DNA from 2 places in the Methylobacterium sp. PvP105 genome. Region 2 is predicted to be linked to the other one. Evidence: predicted binding sites of a transcription regulator. Region 2 holds the regulator's gene; the other holds the start of a gene.
The links. The regulator LexA, encoded in region 2, represses DNA repair genes until DNA is damaged. The targets are predictions, from matches to a motif close to TGTTCNNNNTGTGTTCNG.
Positions count from the first base shown of each region.

Region 1: J3A75_RS24775 (PA0069 family radical SAM protein) is a predicted target of LexA. The motif match lies at 1,995-2,012, and genes of this name have one in related genera.

Region 1 is NZ_JAGIPA010000001.1:5,075,938-5,079,340, forward strand. Features, by position in the region: gene J3A75_RS24770 (methyl-accepting chemotaxis protein) at 1-106, opposite strand, end outside; gene J3A75_RS24775 (PA0069 family radical SAM protein) at 851-1,966, opposite strand; gene J3A75_RS24780 (hypothetical protein) at 2,124-2,654, shown strand; gene J3A75_RS24785 (amino acid permease) at 2,804-3,403, shown strand, end outside.
Region 2 is NZ_JAGIPA010000001.1:3,042,884-3,046,286, forward strand. Features, by position in the region: gene J3A75_RS14415 (NRAMP family divalent metal transporter) at 1-237, opposite strand, end outside; gene J3A75_RS14420 (hypothetical protein) at 318-533, shown strand; gene J3A75_RS14425 (hypothetical protein) at 552-1,001, opposite strand; gene lexA (transcriptional repressor LexA) at 1,251-1,979, shown strand; gene J3A75_RS14435 (ComEC/Rec2 family competence protein) at 1,973-3,403, opposite strand, start outside.

The DNA.
Region 1 (3,403 bases), 2.0 Mb from region 2:
GGGCATCGTGTGCCGTCCGGGCGCCCGCGGCCAGCAGTAGGGCGCTGAGTGAGAACAGGATCGCGCACAGGATCGTGCCGATTGAAGGACGCGGAAGACGCAGCATGAGGGTTGAGTTCTCTCTTCGCAGTGCGTCGAGACATGCGGCCCGCCGCCGGGCTGCCCGGTTCGAGCAGGGCGGCCGGTCGGCCTCGGTCGCCGGAAAGGCTGAGCGACACGACGGCCCCCGGGGGCTGTGACCGCGCGATCCGGGGACGGCCGGCCCCCAGGGGCACCCCGACGCGGCGCCGGCCCGGTTCGCCCGGAGGGCGCGGCGAGGTCGCGGGCTCGCCGGCGATCCCGGTCCGGTCATCGGACAGGAAGCGCGCCCGGTCGGCATCGAGGTCGGCGTCCGGAGACTCCACCGCCTCAAGGGAGGCCAGCAGCCGCGACCGGCCGCATCGGGCAGGGCCGCGGAGCGCGGCTCGCCCGCGACCGGATCACCGCGCGCGCGGTACAGAGGCGCGATCGGAGGACACAAACGCCGAACACAATCCCTTTTCTACGCACAGCATCGACCTCAGTATCTTGCATTAATACAATATATTAATCCTTGCGGACTCATTATGCACCACAAAAGCTCATCATTCCCGGCATTTGACTCACAAAACAACAGATGTCAACCTTACGTTCCTAGGTTATGCATCATAGAACATCGCGCTATAAAAAACATTCACAACCGCGGAACAAATATAACTCCTATTTAATATATTGACGACGATCATGGAACAACTACTGAATTTATCGAGGAGATATGGTAATCGGGCAGATCCGCCGCCTCGCGCGCGGGCGACACCGCGTCGGTCGCGTTTCAGAGCAGCACAAGCTGCGAGCCGGGCTTGCGGAACGCGTCGCGGTTCAGATCCATCCGTCCGAAGGCGAAGCCGAGACGGGTGCCGGCGAGTCGGACCCGCTGGCCGATCATCGCCGCGTAGGCCCCCTCCCCGCGGAAGCGGTGGCCGAAGCGCGGGTCGTTCTCGCGCCCGCCCCGGGCGTCCCGCAGGAGTGCGAAGGTCCGCGCCCGGCGCTCCGGATAGTGCTCGGCGAACCAGTCGGCCACGAGGTCGGCGACTTCGCCGGGGAGGCGCAGCAGCGCGTGGCCGATGCGGCTCGCCCCGTGCGCGCGCGCCTCGGCCAGGATCGACTCGATCTCGTGATCGGTCAGGCCGGGGATGATCGGCGAGACGTTGACCATGACGGGCACTCCCGCCGCGCTCAGCGCCCGCATCGCCGCGAGCCGCTTGTCCGGCCGCGGCGCCCGCGGGTCGAGGCGGCGGGCGAGGTCCGGATCCAGCGTCGGCAGCGAGATCGCCGCCAGCACGAGGTCGTCCGCCGCCATCTCGGCCAGAAGGTCGAGGTCGCGCAGCACGAGGTCCGACTTGGTGGTGATGCTGACGGGATGGCGGGCCTCTCGCAGCACCTCCAGCACCCCGCGGGTGAGCCGGTGCTCCCGCTCGACCGGCTGATAGGGATCCGTGGCGGTGCCGAGGGCGATCGTCTCTGGCCGGTAGCCCGGCGCGGCGATCTCGCGGGCGAGGAGCCGGGCGGCGTCCGGCTTGGTGAAGATCCGCGACTCGAAATCGAGCCCCGGCGAAAGGCCGAGCCAGGCATGGGTGGGGCGCGCGTAGCAGTAGATGCAGCCGTGCTCGCAGCCCCGGTACGGGTTGATCGACCGATCGAACGGGATGTCGGGCGAGCCGTTGCGCGCGATGATCCGGGCGGACCGCTCCGGCGTGACCTGCGTGCGCAGGGGCGCCGGAGGGTCCGCCGTCCAGGTCCCGTCGTGGAACGCCTCGCGCCGGGCAGATTCGTACCGGCCGGTCGGGTTGGCCGTCGCGCCGCGCCCGCGCCGGGCGGCCGGATCCGCGGCGCTCGGGCCGAGTCGCGTCACGGTCCCGGACGCGGTTCCGTCGCGCGTGTCCACCATCCCGACTCGCCCCACTCCGGAAACCGATCGGAACATACAACGAACAAACCGCCGGCGATCGCCTCTTTTTCAGGCAAATCCGGCTCCGTGGCCCGTCCGGGCAGCGGCGCGTCCGCGCGGAGACGGCAGGGCAGTTTACGGCGCCGCAGAATCGTCTATGCGCGCGCTCATGCTCTCCGCCGTGACCTATCTGGCCGACCCGGCCGAGCCGGACGCGATCGATCGCCTGGCCGACACGCTCAGCGTGCTCGTCTCCGGCGTGGCCGGCGGCCTCGTCGGCGACGCGGTGATCGTCGCGGGCCGCGAGAGCGAGGCCGTGGCGGCCGTCGCGGAGGCCACGGGTGCGACCCTCGTGCTGCACCGGGGCGGCAATCCCTACGCGGCGGGCGCCGTCGCGGCCCGGCGGGACTGGATCCTGTGCCTGGAGGCGGGCGACGTCCCGGCCGAGGGCTGGATCCGCACCCTCGACCGCTTCGTCGGGACGGCGCGGCCGGAGACGGCGCTCGGCCGCCTGCACCGCCCGGCCGGGGGTTGGCTCGGCCGCCTCGTCAGGCGCACGGAGACCGTCGCCGGCGCCCGGCAGGCCCGGGCCGGCGACGTCGTCCGGCGCGAGGCCCTGCGGGCCGAGGGCGCGTTCGCGGGCCGCCTCAAGGTCAGGCCGCTGATCGCCCGGATCGAGCGCGCCTGACCGGAAGAATCGCGACCGTGCGAATCTTGCGCCGGCTCACGTTGTTGTCGGTCGATCTGCCGCTACAACTCTGGAAGCGCGGCAGAAACGGCGCCGCCTCCGGCCGTGTCGACGCGCGCTGAATCTCCCCGACTTGGAAGGATGGTGCCATGGATTCGTCGGGCCTGATGGGGCGGAAGTCGGTCGACGACATCGTCGAGAGCGGCGAGGGCGAGCAGCAGCTCTCGAAGTCGCTCGGCGCCCTCTCGATCACCGCGATGGGTATCGGGGCGATCATCGGCGCCGGCATCTTCGTCCTCACCGGCACCGCCGCGGCCCAGTATGCCGGGCCGGGGATCATGCTGTCCTTCGTGCTCGGCGGCATCGCCTGCGCCTTCGTCGGCCTCTGCTACTCCGAGATGGCCGCGCTGATCCCGGTCGCCGGCTCGAGCTACACCTACACCTACGCGACGCTCGGCGAGTTCTTCGCGTGGCTGATCGGCTGGGACCTGATCCTCGAATACGCCATGGGCGCCGCCACCGTGGCGGTCGGCTGGTCGGGCTACATGACCAGCATCCTCAAGAGTGTCGGCATCGTGATCCCCGCGCAGTTCGCCAACGCGCCGGGCACGCCGATCGAGGGCGGCGGGACCGCCCTGTTCAACCTGCCGGCCGTGCTGATCGTGGCGCTGATCACGATCCTGCTGATGCGGGGCACGAAGGAATCGGCGCGCTTCAACAACGTCATGGTCGCGGTGAAGCTCACCGTC
Region 2 (3,403 bases):
GATCAGCGCGCCGTGGCCGCGCCCGGTGGCGGTCCCGAGCCGCACCGTCAGCTCCTGGACGACGTACAGGATCGGCACCAGCAGGATCTGCAGGAGCAGCAGCGCGTAGCCCCAGCGCGCCCCGCTCTGGGCCGCCGTGATGAGGCTTCCGACATCGGTATCGGCCAGCATCACCACGAGTCCGGGGCCCGCGGCCTTGAGGTAAGCGGACAGGCGAGGCAGGGAAGCGCTGGGCACGGCTCGGGAACAGTCCCGCGCACGGGCGGTTCCGGCGGGCGCCTGCGGCGTTTTCCCGGGGCAGGCGGGAGGAGCGTGAGATGGCGGAGAGCACGGATCGGGGCTCCGGCTGGAGCCTGCAGGCGAGCGCCGTGCCCGACGGGGTGCGCCTGGAACTCGCCCTCGCCGACCTCGGCGGCGCGCCGGTGACCGCCGCGATCGTGCTCGACCGGGCCGAGGCCCGGGCCTTCGCCCGCGCCCTGCTCGCCGCCGCCGGGGACGCGGCGGAGCGGACCTTCCCGAAGCCGGGCGCCTGACGGCGCGCCGCCGGCCGGTCAGCGCACCCCGAGGCCGGGGTTGCGGCCCGGCAGGCGGGGGACCACCGTGCCGCGCTTCTCGATCGGCGCGTCGCACGCGTAGGCGAACTCGGTCTTCAGCGGATCGAACACGGTCTCGCCGGTGATCCGGCAATCCTCGCGCACGGTCTCGTCGAGATAGGCCCGGGCGGCGGTGCGGAAGCGCTTCACCCGGGTGGCGTCCGGCTCCGGATCGATCCGGACCTCGCTCAGATTGCAGCCGGTGTACTCGCGCAGGGCGTTGGAGACGATCAGCATCCGGCGCAGCTGCCGGTTGTCGTAGACCTCGTAGGGCTCCTTGCAGCCGATCGTCACGACCTGGGGGGTGAGCGCCACGTAGTTCCGCGAGATGTAGGAGAACCCGGTGGTGCAGCCGGCGAGGCCGAGGGCGGCGAGGCCGAGGGGCAGCAGAGCCGCGGGTCGTCGCATCCTCGTCATTCCAAGAGGGTCCCAGCCCGCGCCCCGGATCCGCCGCCTGCCCGGCGGGGCACCGCGGTGCATTGAAACGGCTCCGCTTGCGCCGTCAATGCGTTTCTCCGCCTTGTCCCGCGGGCGCGCCGCGGCGCGCCGAGCGTGGCGGTGCCGCTCTTGCGGAACACTTGCGGAACGTTTAACCTGTTCGTGATTTGTTTCGGAGACCGTCACGTGGCGGTCCGCCAAGCCGCGAGTCCCCCGTCGATGCTCACGCGCAAGCAGCTGGACCTCCTGCGATTCATCCAGAGCCGGATGCAGGAATGCGGCGTCCCGCCGTCGTTCGACGAGATGAAGGATGCCCTCGACCTCAAGTCGAAATCCGGTATCCACCGGCTGATCACGGCGCTGGAGGAGCGCGGCTTTCTCCGGCGCCTGCCGAATCGGGCGCGCGCCATCGAGGTGATCCGCATCCCCGAGAGCCTGACGCAGGCCGCGCCGGCGCCCCAGACCCCCGCCGAGCCGCGTCGCTTCACGCCGAGCGTGGTCGAGGGCGGCAAGTCCAAGCAGCCGCCGGCCCCGGCGAGCACGCGGATGATCGACGAGTCCGGCCGGGCCATCTCGATCCCCGTCATGGGTCGGATCGCGGCCGGTACGCCCGTCTCGGCGATCCAGAACCAGAGCCACGCCATCACCCTGTCGCCGGACTTCGTGGCCGGCGGCGAGCACTACGCCCTCGAGGTGCGCGGCGACTCGATGGTCGAGGCCGGGATCCTGGACGGCGACCTCGTGGTCATCCGCAAGCAGGACACCGCCAATACCGGCGACATCATCGTGGCGCTGATCGACGACGAGGAGGCGACGCTCAAGCGCCTGCGCCGCCGCGGCTCCTCGATCGCCCTGGAGGCCGCCAACCCGGCCTACGAGACCCGCGTGCTCGGGCCCGACCGGGTCCGGATCCAGGGCCGCCTCGTCAGCCTCGTCCGCCGCTACTGAAGCGGCTCGGCCGGCGCGTCGCCGGGAGCGAGGTCTCCGCCCGGCGCGGCGGCCCCGTCCTCCGCGGCGCGGTCGCCCGGCTCCGCGGTGACCGGCCGCGGCGGTCCCGGATCGCGTCCCGGATCGCGTCCCGGGGCCGGCCGCCAGGGCACGGCGCGCCCGTCGTCCCGGGCGAAGCGCGCGGCGAAGCCGTCGCCGTCGGTCCGGAGGGCCACGGCGCCGCGGGCGGCGAGGACTTGCCGATCGATCACCAGGGGGCCCGTGCAGGTCGGCGGCGCCGCGAGGAAGGTGATCAGCACCGCGGCGCGGGCGCAATCCTCCGGGAAGGCCCGCCTGTCCCGGACGAGGGCGACCGCCCGCCCGTCCGGCAGCCGGGCGGTGCAGCCGAGCCGGTCGCAGCGCCCGCTGCCCGACCGGACGATGAGCGCCGCGGGCCGCCGCCCGTCACCGTCCGCCTTCAGCCACTGCTCGAGGACGAAGCCGGAGGGGCTTCCGAGGGCCGCGAGCCGCCCGTCCGGACCCCGCACCGCCGCTCCCGCGCCCTGCCGGTCGACGTAGAGGTCGTAGCGGTCGGGCCGGGCCGCGAGGACGAGGCCGAGCAGGACCGGCGGCACGGCGAGCCAGCGCAGGCGGGAGGCCGGCAGCGTCGCCAGCAGCAGGCCCGCGGTCAGCAGGGTCAGCGCTGCGGCGCCGAAGGCCGGCAGCACCAGGCTCGCCCGCTCGAACCCGGCGATCCAGTCCGAGATCGCCAGCATGCCGGCCACCGCCTGCCCCATCAGCCACCAGACCGGCCGGTCGAGGGCGAAGGGATAGGCGAGGCAGCCGATCACCGCGGCGGGCATCACCGCCAGGGAGACGAGCGGCAGGGTCAGGGCGTTGCCGACGAGGCCGAAGGGCTGAACCGTCTGGAAGTGGTAGGTGGCGAAGGGCGCGGTCGCGACCTGCGCCACAAGGGTCGTGGCCAGGGTCCCGGTGATCGCCGAGAGGCCGGTGCCGACGAGGCGGCCGATCCGCCCGGCCCCGGGGCGCACGAACAGCCGCCCGTCGATCAGCCGGGCGCAGGCGATCAGCCCGGCCACGGCGCCGAAGGACATCTGGAAGCTCGGGCCGAGCAGGCCCTCCGGCTCCCGGGCGAGCGCGATCAGCGCCGCGAGGGCGAGGTTGCGCATCGACAGGGCCGGCCGGTCCGCCAGGATCGCGCCCAGCATGATCAGGGTCATGATCAGCGAGCGCTCGGCCGCGATGTCCCAGCCCGAGAAGGCGCAGTAGGCGGTGACGCCGACCATGGCGAAGCCGGCCGCGATCTTCTTGATCGGCCAGAGGAGCGCGCAGAGCGGCACCGCGGCGAGGACCGCCCGCACCAGCCAGAACACCACGCCGGCGGCCAGCACCATGTGGAGGCCCGAGATCGACACCACGTGGTA